DNA from 4 places in the Neobacillus sp. C211 genome. Region 2 is predicted to be linked to each of the others. Evidence: riboswitches for the same ligand, from Rfam matches in the RefSeq annotation. Region 2 holds a riboswitch; each other region holds the start of a gene.
The links. A riboswitch is a leader RNA that binds a small molecule or an ion and turns the genes downstream of it on or off. The one in region 2 is predicted to bind thiamine pyrophosphate.

Region 1: linked by a shared signal. The riboswitch ahead of tenA (thiaminase II) and the one ahead of ACSU6B_RS21465 (ABC transporter substrate-binding protein) in region 2 are both predicted to bind thiamine pyrophosphate.
Region 3: linked by a shared signal. The riboswitch ahead of thiC (phosphomethylpyrimidine synthase ThiC) and the one ahead of ACSU6B_RS21465 (ABC transporter substrate-binding protein) in region 2 are both predicted to bind thiamine pyrophosphate.
Region 4: linked by a shared signal. The riboswitch ahead of ACSU6B_RS03700 (thiamine phosphate synthase) and the one ahead of ACSU6B_RS21465 (ABC transporter substrate-binding protein) in region 2 are both predicted to bind thiamine pyrophosphate.

The regions. Positions count from the first base shown of each region.
Region 1 covers NZ_JBPXRO010000007.1:23,612-26,755, reverse strand. The annotation lists gene ACSU6B_RS08675 (ABC transporter ATP-binding protein) at 1-207, opposite strand, end outside; gene ACSU6B_RS08670 (ECF transporter S component) at 185-781, opposite strand; gene tenA (thiaminase II) at 778-1,464, opposite strand; TPP riboswitch at 1,577-1,680, opposite strand; gene ACSU6B_RS08660 (benzoate/H(+) symporter BenE family transporter) at 1,884-3,104, opposite strand.
Region 2 covers NZ_JBPXRO010000026.1:59,290-62,433, reverse strand. The annotation lists gene eat (ethanolamine permease) at 1-992, shown strand, start outside; TPP riboswitch at 1,310-1,419, shown strand; gene ACSU6B_RS21465 (ABC transporter substrate-binding protein) at 1,567-2,562, shown strand; gene ACSU6B_RS21460 (thiamine-binding protein) at 2,576-2,866, shown strand; gene ACSU6B_RS21455 (ABC transporter permease) at 2,866-3,144, shown strand, end outside.
Region 3 covers NZ_JBPXRO010000011.1:124,765-127,908, reverse strand. The annotation lists gene ACSU6B_RS12590 (serine protease) at 1-30, opposite strand, end outside; gene thiC (phosphomethylpyrimidine synthase ThiC) at 51-1,835, opposite strand; TPP riboswitch at 1,978-2,092, opposite strand; gene ACSU6B_RS12580 (Ger(x)C family spore germination protein) at 2,269-3,144, opposite strand, start outside.
Region 4 covers NZ_JBPXRO010000003.1:27,538-30,681, forward strand. The annotation lists gene ACSU6B_RS03685 (thiazole synthase) at 1-4, opposite strand, end outside; gene thiS (sulfur carrier protein ThiS) at 6-209, opposite strand; gene thiO (glycine oxidase ThiO) at 220-1,350, opposite strand; gene ACSU6B_RS03700 (thiamine phosphate synthase) at 1,334-1,972, opposite strand; TPP riboswitch at 2,093-2,201, opposite strand; gene ACSU6B_RS03705 (DUF1284 domain-containing protein) at 2,379-2,795, shown strand; gene queE (7-carboxy-7-deazaguanine synthase QueE) at 2,915-3,144, opposite strand, start outside.

The DNA of each region.
Region 1 (3,144 bases), on a different contig from region 2:
GAATACTTCACCACTTACCTCTGCCTCCAAATGCTCAGGGATAATACCTGAAAGAGCGGAAATCAACGTCGATTTCCCGCTCCCACTAGGCCCTAATATTAATACTTTTTCGCCTTGATTGATGGATAAAGTAATATGACTGAGTATTTTTTCAGAGCGATTATAAAAGCGAATCGAAAGATCCTTACATCCCAGAAATATGTCCATCGACGTTTTCCCTTTTCCTTTTTTCCTTCATCAGTTCATATTGTTCTAACACACCTGTTTTTGCGAGTGCGTCTACAATGACCTTCGCTAACAATCCACCGAGAATCATTCCGCTGATGACATGAATTCCTAATGTTGTAAAAAATACTTCCTTCGTGTAATATCCAAAACCGTTGGCGATTAAGTTATAAATCATGCTGCCTAGCGCTGCAAAAGCTCCAGATAGCATTAAAGTAAATAGATTGTAGCGTTTATATCCGAATATTGCGAATGCGATTTCTGCACCAATCCCTTGAAAGACACCTACTAAAAGGGCCGACAAACCAAAATGACTTCCGGTTAATAACTCTACTGCGGCCGCTGCAATCTCAGCAATAAGCGCTGCTCCCGGTTTGCGGATAATATACGCGACGATTGGACTAGCAATCACCCAAATTCCAAACATAAAACCTGCACCCACCGGCCCGACAAGAGCGGAAATAGGAATCCACAGCGTCGACCATCCTAAATAGATTACTCCACAAGCGACCGCTAGAATCACAGCAAGAACGACTTCTTTCATCTTCCAAGTCATCGTTTCACTACCTCCATTTTCACAGGCCATTCTTCGAGTTTATAAGCCATATCCCAAAACATATATTCCAACTGACAACTGATTAAGAAATGATCCTTCATTTTTTCCTTCTCTCTCTCTGTTGCTGTCATTGCCCACTCATCAAGACGGGCACAAAATTTCGTGGTAATCGAATCGGTACGATTTCCATAAAAACTGATCCAATCATAAAAAGGATGTGAGCGATCAGGATTAACCTCCGTTAATAATCTTTTCCCAATTTCCCAATACGTCCACGGACATGGCAACAACACAGCTAAAATTTCCCCTAATGTACCTTCGTGCGCAACGGTTAGCATATGACGCGTGTAATGAAGAGCCGAGGGAGATAACGGATATCCATGTAATTCCTCGTAGGGAACACCAGCTACTTGACAAAAGTTATTATGAGGATGGATTTCACTGTTTAAGATAAAAGAAATCTGCGTATTAAACATATCCATTTCTTCACGATTCTCACACTTGGAAACCGCTATTCCATAGATGCGCATAAACGAATTCAAATATTCAAAGTCCTGTTTAACATAATGAATCAATTGTTCCTTTTGTAAATCCCCATTGGCGATTCCTTGCACAAACGGATGTTCAAAAATCGCCTCGAAAATAGGATCTGCTTCTTTTCTTAATTCTGCTGTAAAACTCATAAAATTTTGCCCCCTTATTGGTTTTAATGGAAAGACTCTAGAAAAGGCGACTGAATTTTCAAACACGAAAAAACCGCCCCAAAAATGGAGCGGCTGAATAATTATATCTATCCATACACGAACTCCACTTTCCTACGCTAGTATGAACTAGATCAGGTTCAAAGGGTCCAAGATAACTCCTGTCTCAGCCATAAAATGGCTCCCCTAGTGGTCTTCCTATTAATTTAACCTTCACTCTACACTCGATGGTTAATCTTGTCAATCAATTAATATCCAGCAAATGTCGTAAGCTTCCGGAAATTTATATAGATTCGCTGATAACTAGTGAAATTAGTTTACGGTAAAAAAAGGAGAAGTGCACTAACACTTCTCCCCTCTAACAACCTACCAATCTACGAGAGCGTGAGAGGTACAAAATTTTACGCTTCCACCGTCTTCGCAATAATGGCTCCAACAACCAGCCCCCATACAGGTGCACTTATATGGAAAAATGATACATTGGATAATGCGATGAGGAACGCAAATAGGGCACTTAAACGATATTTATTTGCGGAGAAACCCAGCTGCAAACTAGATAGAAGGACGCCGATTAGCGCAAACCCTGCTAGCATCGATACAAAAGCGTGGGGTAACGATTGGATAAATGGAACGATTTTCCAAGCAAAAACACCAAACAATAATGTCAAAATCCCTGATACCACTGCCGCCATATACCGCTTTGATTTTACCCCTGCATCCGAACTAGAACAGATGGCGGTCATCATGCCAGCAATATTCGCACTTTGCCCCCCGAAAAAACTGGCAATAATCGAAAACACTCCACTAAAAGAAACAATTTTTCGAATGGGCGGTTCAAAATCCGAGCTTTCTAGTGCGCCGATTCCAGGTGCCACATCATTACTTAAGATTAACATGGCCAGAGGCAGACCTAATGTGACCATCCCCATCCAGGTAAATTCCGGCAATTGTATGGATGGTAGGAAAAAGGCAATCTCCTTAGATGAGCTATGTAGATCTTGGGTTAAAAACAAAGTAATAAAAGCGACAACCACTGCGACCATAACGGCCGGGATCCGTTTTGAGATTTTCGTACTGATAAAAAAACTAAGCAAGGCTGCCCCACCAACTATTGGTAACGCCTTAACGTCTTGGACAAGCTGAACAACATAATTGGTGACCAGGCCTGCCAGCATGGCTGCAATGACCTCTTTCGGAACCCATTTAATAATTTTAGTAAAAAGTCCTGACAACCCAATCAGCAAAATCAACAGCCCCGATATCACATACCCGCCAATTAGCTGGGGATAAGTAAAATGTGCTGTCACTGTCGCTAAAAAAGCAACCCCCGAAATCGAGTGAGCTCCGGTAATGGGAATTCTAAATAACAGAGGCATAACAATCCCTAACAACCCTCCAAAGAAATAGACGGCAAACATCCAATTGATGGTTTGCTGATTAGAGAAATGCCCTGCCGCTGCTGCCTGCAGAATGATTAACGCTGGACCTGTCATGACTAAAGTACTAGAAATCAATCCAGAAGATACGTTTTGAGTCGTTAGATCTTGAAAAATTGATTTCCTTTTATTTTCACGTAATAGTTCAATTGCTTGCTCTCTAATTAATCTATTTGGCTGCCCCATTTTTTCTCCTCATACCCTTCTTCAAATAAACGACTTTTAT
Region 2 (3,144 bases):
TCAACCTCATCGGTGTAAAAGGTGCCGCTATCATTGAGTTAGTGGCAACGGTATTGGCACTGATCGGTCTCTCGATTTATTATGTGGCCGGTTTACCTCATGTTCAATCATCCAATATATTTAATGATAGGGCTTTTAGTCATGGCTGGTCCGGTGTTTTAGCAGCGATTCCATTTGCCATGTGGTTCTTCCTTGCGATTGAGGGGGGAGCGATGGCAGCAGAAGAGGTGCGCGACCCGAAAAAGGATATTCCCAAAGGCTTTATTTCCGGTATTTTAACGCTTGGTGTGGCAACGATTTTAACCTTAGTCGTAACGGCAGGACTTGGCGGCGGTACCGGTAAACCGGCGGATTATCCTCTTCCACAGGCATTGGAAAGTATTTATGGAGAAGGCAGCTTTATTCCAAAATCAGTTGCCATTATCGGTTTATTTGGTTTAATTGCCAGCTTGCACGGTATTATTATTGGTTATTCCCGTCAAACGTTTGCCCTGGCTCGAGCAGGATACCTGCCTAAGTTTTTGTCTAATCTTTCGAAACGCGGGGTGCCGCATTGGGGCTTGATTGTTCCTGGAGCGATTGGAGTGATCGCAGCAGGCTCAGCAAACTTTGCTAATGCGTTGATTATCCTATCCGTTTTTGGTGCGATTACGATGTACTGCTTAAGTATGGTTTCGTTGTTTGTGCTGCGGAAAAAGGAGCCGAATTTGGAAAGACCATTTAAGGTGAGCTATCCTGTGGTACCGGCGATTGCATTAGTATTGGGTGTTTTCTCTTTCTTCTGCGTGGTAAAATACAGCGTGTTAACGACAACTCTTCCATTGTTTGGAGTGGAGCTGCCTTTGGCGGGTGTGATTCTGACGATTTTTGGTGTGGCGATTGTCTACTATTTCTTAGTAGGATCCAAGAAACTTCGTCCAATGTCGGAGGAGTTTGTTTCAATTGAGGATGTGACTTCTGGAGAAACAGGGACAGATGAGAAAATAGGATAACGTTCAATAGAAAAAGATGTTCCATTGGGCGGGGCATCTTTTTTATATTAGTTGAAATGATTGGATACAGAGGATCCTCAAATAATGCCCCTGTTCGTATAAGTTATCATGAACGAAACTAGCTCCTTACTCGTAACACCGCAGGTTAACTAGCAAAGTTATATCGTGCAGGTGAATTAACCTCTGTTTGCGTGCCAACAGAAGATGAGAACTGGATGTTTCATGATAGGAAGTATTTGTTAACAAGCATAAATAGATAAAAGCAGTTGGCATTGTCTGCCTTGACTGATATAATAGTAGGATATGAAGTGGAATACGATGTAATGTGGGGGAACCGGTGATGCCGGTTGAGATTTAGTCCGTGAGACGATGACCCTTGGAACCTGATCTGGTTGATACCGGCGGAGGGAACATATTCTTAAACAATTAATTGTTTGCTGATATGCACTCAGGTTTCTTTGCCTGGGTGTTTTATTTTGTTTAAGCAAGTTTTTGCCTTCTAACCAACACTGAGGTTTCAGCCTATTTATTTTGTTTCACTTTAGATATTATTTTTACATATGGGGGATTCTACATGAAGAAATGGCTAGTACTAGTCCTTTCAGTCCTTTTAGTGACTGGATGCAGCAGCAAAAAAGAAACAGAAAACGCAAAAGAAAAAAAACAGCCGCTTAAAAAGGTCTCGATTGTACTGGATTGGACGCCAAATACCAATCATACTGGATTATATGTAGCAAAAGAAAAAGGATTCTTTAAAAAAGAAGGCTTGGATGTGGATATTATCATGCCGGGTGAGACCGGTGCTGACCAACTTGTAGCTTCTGGCAAGGCGCAGTTTGGTGTTGGCTACCAAGAAGCGATTACCCAGGCACGTATTCAAGGGGTACCGCTCGTATCGATCGCTGCAGTGATTCAACACAATACATCAGGATTCGCTTCACCAGCTGGCAAACAGATTCAATCTCCGAAAGATTTTCAAGGAAAAACATATGGTGGATGGGGCTCGCCAGTCGAAAAATCTGTCATCACTTCTCTCATGAAAAAGGAAAACGCCGATGCCAATAAGGTGAAAATCGTGAACATGGGGGATACGGACTTTTTTACGGCTGTGAAACGAGACATCGATTTCGCTTGGATTTACTATGGGTGGACTGGTGTAGAAGCAGAGCTTCGTAATGAAAAAATTAATATGGTTTACTTAACAGATTACTCTGACAAACTGGACTACTATACACCTGTTTTAGAAACAAACGAAAAAATGATTGAAGAGAACCCAGAAACGGTTAAGGCATTCGTAAATGCCGCTGCCAAGGGGTATGAATTTGCCATTAAAAACCCTGATCAAGCTGCAGATATCCTGATTAAAGCAGCACCGGATTTAGATCCAAAGCTGGTAAAGAGGAGTCAAGAATGGTTGTCTCCGAAATATCAGGATGATGCAAAGGAATGGGGAATTCAAAAGCAAGAGATTTGGGAAAATTATGCCCAATGGATGTATGAGAATAAGCTTCTTGATAAGAAATTAGATGCGAAAAAAGCCTTTACAAATGAATTTTTACCAAAACAATAGGGGGTAGAAAAATATGGCGAATGCATTAATCAGCATTCAAATCATCCCGAAAACAAAGGGTGGAGAAGACGTCATTCCATACGTCGATGAAGCCATTAAAGTCATTGCTGAATCTGGTGTGAAATATGAGGTACACTCATTAGAAACAACAATGGAAGGCGAACTCCACGAATTATTTACGGTGATTTCAAAAATGAATGAACGAATGATTGAAATGGGAAGCAAAAATGTCATTTCTCAAGTGAAAATCCTTTATCAGCCAACAGGCATTGCCATGGATGACTTAACGGAAAAATATCGATGATGAGGAAGAATCTTGTAAAAGGGTGGAGACCGATTTTGGTTCTCCTCCTTTTGTTTGTCATTTGGGAGATTGTCGTTAAATTAGCAGAAGTGCCGGAATGGCTTCTTCCGCCGCCATCAAAGATTTTCATAGAGGCCATTGCCGGTTGGCCTGATTTTTATCCAGATGTGTTTTCAACGGTTAAAATTTCACTATTTGGATTTGTAGTTGGAGCATTCATTGGACTGGCGGTCGCCGTTTTATTCCATCTGGTGCCTGTTTTAAGGGATTCTTTCTAT
Region 3 (3,144 bases), on a different contig from region 2:
AATTTCCTCGTTAATCTTTTGAACATTCATCGTATAACCTCCCAAGAAAGTTACTGATATATGCTGCCCCCAGATTGCTTAAACTCCTTAGCTTTTTCCTTCATACCTGTTTCAATAGCTTCCTTCGTATCAAGTTTGTTTTCTTTCGCATAATTACGAATATCTTGAGAGATTCTCATGCTACAAAATTTTGGTCCACACATTGAACAGAAATGTGCTGTTTTTGCACCTTCCGCAGGTAAAGTTTCATCATGATATTCTATCGCTCGTTCAGGATCTAAAGATAAATTAAACTGATCTCTCCAACGGAATTCAAAACGAGCTTTTGATAAGGCATCATCTCTTTTTTGGGCTCCTGGATGTCCTTTTGCCAAATCAGCAGCATGGGCGGCAATTTTGTAAGTAATAACCCCTACACGAACATCCTCTCTATTCGGTAAACCTAAATGTTCTTTAGGAGTTACATAACAAAGCATAGCTGTACCATTCCAACCAATCATTGCTGCCCCAATAGCAGATGTAATGTGATCATAACCAGGTGCTATATCAGTCGTAAGAGGTCCAAGTGTGTAGAATGGTGCTTCCTGACACACTTCTAGTTGTTTATCCATATTTTCTTTAATCAAGTGCATAGGTACGTGTCCAGGTCCTTCAACCATTACCTGAACATCATGTTCCCAAGCAATTTTTGTTAGCTCTCCAAGAGTCTCTAATTCTGCAAACTGCGCTTCATCATTGGCATCTGCAATAGATCCAGGACGTAAACCATCCCCTAAAGAGAATGCAACATCATAAGACTTCATTATTTCGCAGATTTCTTCAAAGTGAGTATATAAAAAGCTTTCTTTATGGTGGTGTAAACACCATTGTGCCATGATTGATCCACCGCGGGATACAATACCTGTTAACCGTTTTGCCGTTAATGGAACATATCGTAAAAGAACACCAGCATGAATGGTGAAGTAATCAACACCTTGCTCCGCTTGTTCAATCAAGGTATCACGGTAAACCTCCCATGTAAGATCTTCAGCAACACCATTTACTTTTTCAAGTGCTTGATAAATGGGGACGGTGCCGATAGGAACTGCTGAGTTTCGAACAATCCATTCCCTTGTTGTATGAATGTTTTTACCTGTTGATAGATCCATAATATTATCGGCACCCCAGCGCGAGGCCCATGTCATTTTTTCAACCTCTTGTTCGATGGAGGATGAAACAGCCGAGTTGCCAATATTCGCGTTAATTTTAACATGAAAATTACGTCCTATTATCATAGGTTCTGACTCTGGATGATTGATATTAGAAGGAATAATCGCTCGACCTTTTGCCACTTCATCACGCACAAATTCAGGTTTCATATTTTCCCTTATGGCGATAAACTCCATTTCAGGAGTAATAATTCCCTTTTTAGCATAATGAAGCTGTGTGACATTTTTCCCTTTTTTTGCACGTAATGGTTTGCGCTTTAAACCAGGAAACACATTATGATTGGCACGAGGATCATTTTGATCGTTATACCCATTATCTTCAGGTTTAATTTCTCGACCTTCATATTCCTCAACATCTGCTCGTTCATGAATCCATGTGCTTCGAATGGCAGGAAGACCTTTTGTAATATCAACAGAATAATTTAGATCCGTATAAGGACCGCTTGTATCATAGACGCGAACTGGAAGGTTTTCCTCTTCTCCAAACGCACCTGTTGTCGGGCTTAACTCAATTTCACGCATTGGTACTTTAATGTCCGGTCTCGAACCTGTTACATATACTTTTTTACTGCCTGGAAAACTAGACATGATGGAAATGTTTTGTTCGTTTAATGAAGTCTTTGACATAATAAATCTCTCCTTTTTTTGAATATAAAGGACGAGATACAGAACATAACAAGTGGAAAAGCGTATAAAAGTACATCAAAAAGCCGGGCCCATAAATGGTTGGACCCGGCTAATATGTATGCAGAAGTATAGGTGCATTGAAGACTGTCTATTCTAACTTCCCCACGCTGGTATGATCCAGATCAGGTCCCAAGAGTCAAGAAACTTCATCGTGTTTCTTTCTCAGCCCAACTTATTGGGCACCCCTAGTTATTTATATTCAATTAACAATATTATATATGAGTATCGGTTAAAATGAAATACATAATATTATTTAAAGTGATATAGTATTGTTTAGATATTATAATTAGATTGTGAAGTGAGAAAGTTTAGATCTCTTCTTGCTTGGGTTTTAAGAAGTATAATTCTTTTTTCGTACCCTAAAAAAGAAGGCTTACTTGTGACCTGACGCTCCATAATCTTTGATTGTTATTTTTACGTTGTAGTAAATTGGAACCTCACTGAATGTTTTATCCCAATCTTTTTTGACCTTTTCCCATACTTTCGGATGCTCAATTCTTAAACGGGTTCCAAAGCCAGCAACGTCTACTCGATATTCCTTTTGCGTTTTTTTAATCGTATGATCAACTAATCGTTTTACTTCTTTTTCGGTAGATTCTTCTGCCCTTTTTAGAAATGTATTATCAAAAGAGTTTCCTGAAACCACCCAATTCTCAGATAATCTCCCTTCTGATTCGATGTTTACATCAAAAGAGATATTGTTTCCCTTAACATGAGAGGTGATTTTACTTTTCATAGAATCTATCTCATATACGATTAGCCCACTAGTCTGTTTATCAAAACTTTTCACCAAACCGCCTTTCCCCTTGCCTGTTATCCATGTTATCCCATCCAATTCCTCTTCATTTAAAAAACCACGCAGTTTTTTTGTCTTTCCTTTTATCACGGCAGCTCCTGCAAATTTCACTTCACCATTTTCCGAAATGACATTTTGCAAAAGAAAACTGGATCCTGATTTCAGCTTACCGTCTAATTTAATAATCGAGATAGGAGGCAAAATTCTTGTCGTTCGAAAGGCATTATCTACCATTCCAAACAGACGAAATGCTGGAACTTCTCCTGCTTTCTTTGATACTAGGGTATTGCTAGCTCTCCCTTTACTAATAAACATAAGGCAGCTTGGTCTAAAATCATTATCCCGAAGATATTGATCAAGTAATCGATCTAAACTATACGATCGTGCAAGTCTATCACCGATTACAATGACTTTCATGTGACTGGCATTAAAAGGAAGATCCGTTCTTAATGA
Region 4 (3,144 bases), on a different contig from region 2:
ACATGTCAACCGCCTCCTACAAAATGGACTATTTCGATTCGATCTTTATCTGATATTCTCGTACTTTGGTGCTCTAACCTGGTTAATATTTCACCGTTCACTTCCACAACAACGACCTTATCTTGGATGTCATGATGTTTGAGAACATCTGAAACAGATACGATATGGTCGGGTAATTGGATCCACTCGCCATTAACTACTACCTTCATGGTATACCTCCTAACTAACCGTTTCTTTGTGCCGTTCTAGGTGAAAAGCAGAGAGTAGTTCCTGATCTAGTAAGCTACCTGACACTAGGTCCGCAACTAGTTCCCCTGTAATCGGGCTTAATAAAATTCCATTTCGAAAATGGCCTGCTGCCACGAACAACCCACGCCAGCTTGGATGCTCGCCCATATAAGGGATTCCATCGCCTGTCTGCGGTCTGACTCCAGCCCATACTCGCTCCCATGCTGCCTCCTTAATCTGTGGAACTAATTGAGTCGCTCTTTCTATCAATGTAGCAATCCCTTCAGGAGTTACCTTGGTATCAAAGGTATTTTCAATCACAGTCGCACCTATATAAATTTCCCCATTTTGTTTGGGTACTAAATAACAACGTTTGTCGGAAAAAATGGTCGAGTTAATGATCGGCCTTTCTGTTCTAATCGAAAAGCATTCTCCTTTAACCGGATACACAGGAATATCGATTCCTGATTCTTGCATTAATTTCGCCGCCCAAGCTCCAGTGGCAACAACCACCTGTTCACAATGGATGACGCCGTTGCTGGTGTTTACCCCTTTAACTTGACCGTTTTCATAGACAAAAGAAAGAACCTCCGTCTCTTCACATATTTTGGCACCAAAATGTTCCGCGGATTTAGCAAAGGCTTTTGTTAACTTCGCTGGTTGCACATGCCCATCACGGGGAAGATACATCCCTCCAGCTACACTTGGTGAAAGAGATGGTTCCAGCACACGTACTTCTGTTGCATCGAGCCAGGTAATGGTTGGATCCCATTTTTTTTGAAAGGAGACCTGTTTTTTTACCTCGAGTGCTATTTCTTCGGTTTCGGCAATTTTCACCATGCCTTTATTCACATACTCAATATCAATTCCTGTATATTCAAATAACTCACTTGCGAGCGTTGAAAACATCGCTTGACTTTTTAAAGCCAGCTGGAATAAGGGACCGTCTTGTTCCAGCTCTGCTTGTGCTGCCAGCATTCCGGCAGCCGCACTGGACGCTTGGCAAGCCACTCGTCCCTTCTCAATCACGACGACTTTTCTTCCCCTTTTTGCAAGCTGATAGGCAATCGAGGACCCGATAATTCCGCCACCGATAATGGCCACATCAAATGAATTTTCCACTTTGTTCATCTCCATTTAATACATTTAGGTAAGCCTTAACTGCTGCTAGTGGATCGGGAGCATCTAAAACTCCTGACATAACTGCGATTCCTTTTGATCCTGCTTGAAGTACCTGCCCCGTATTTTCAGGTGTGATCCCGCCGATGGCTATTACCGGGATGTCTAATTGGGTGAGCCTTGCTAATTCCCTTAGTCCTTTTGGGGTCTTACCCGGTTTTGATTGCGAAGGAAAGACATGGCCAAATAGCACGTAATCAGCACCATTCTCTTTTGCTTGTTGTCCTTCCTCGTAGGAGTGGATGGAGTTCCCGAGCAAAAACTGAGGAAAGTTTTCTTTCACAAGCGCAGTATCTAAACTATGGAAGGCTAATTGAACTCCTCTAGCCCTTGTAACGCAGGCAACATCGACTCGGTCATTAATGATAATCTTTGATAGTGGGATGTTTTCATTTGTTAACCGTTGGACGGCCTGGAAAAGTTCCTTGGCTGTTTTTTGTTTTTCCCGCAAATGAATCGCGGTTATATATGGATGAATTTCGCTTACAATTTCACATAACTGTTCAATTGGCATTTTCCCATTGGAGATAATATGTATCTCTTTATCTTTTATACTAGTTGAAATACCCGTTCCCCCCTTTTAAGCAGATTCCGAAGATCGAAGGCCTAAAGTGAAAAACAAAAAACCACTTTCTTTAAGTAAGAAAGTGGTCGAAAATTCGAAATAGAAACATACGTTCTTCAAATATCCCGTTTTCCACTTCCCTACGCTGGTATTACCCAGATCAGGTTCATAGAGTCCCGAAGTCGTACTTCAATCTCAGCCCTTTAAAAAGGCACCTCTAGCGGATTTGCGTCATTTATGTAATTTTCATGTAATGATTTCCCTGCAAGAATAATGTTAACACTTCGGGTAGAAATGTCAAATGTTTTTCTTATTTATGGTAGAATAAACCCTATAGATGTTAACTAAATTACAATTATAGTTTACTTTTAAAATCTAAATGGAGTAAACAAACAGGGGGAGAATAATGTATAAGCTACGAGGACATCATCTTTTTTGCCTTCTAGGGTATCGGGGAATGGGCTATTCCCAAGAATACGTGGAAAATATGACGCTTTTGCATCAAACCTTGAGAAACAACCCAAAAACGTTGATTCTGCTTGTAAAGGGACCAGATCAGTTGTGTGAAAAGTTCCCTAATTCAGGTGAATACCATTGCCAAGACGACCAGATCGATGAAAGAGATGCCGTTATTTTAGACAAAATGAACCTTAAAATCGGACAAATTCTTAGATGGGAGGAAATAGAGTCCCGCATCCTAAAACATGTCATCCCCGCCGATATTCAAGTTGTCTGTGAAACTTGTTCTTGGCGTTCTTACGGGGTTTGCGAGGAAGGTATTCGAGAGATTCATGATAGGAAGGGCTTAAGAAAAATTCAATAAGCTTCATCTATTCAATGCCCACATGCCCACAGGGACGGTTCTTTTGGCCTTTTTTAATCTCTTTCCTTGTCCCAGAAAGCCAGTAGAACTGTCCCCATGGTCCTCCATGGTCCCTGTCCTTACACGCCCCGCTTATTTCCCCAAAGAAGCGCATGTAATTGTGGTAATACTTTTACATCATTCAATTGAGTGTCAGCGACCACACAATTGACTAACCACTCATATTTCAACAGTAGTTTTTGAAGCAATTCATTATTATTGAAATTCGTAATATCATCGTTCCCAACCTGGAGATAAAAAGGAATATCCGCATAGCGGCTATGAACCTTTTTCGCATACTCAAGATCGG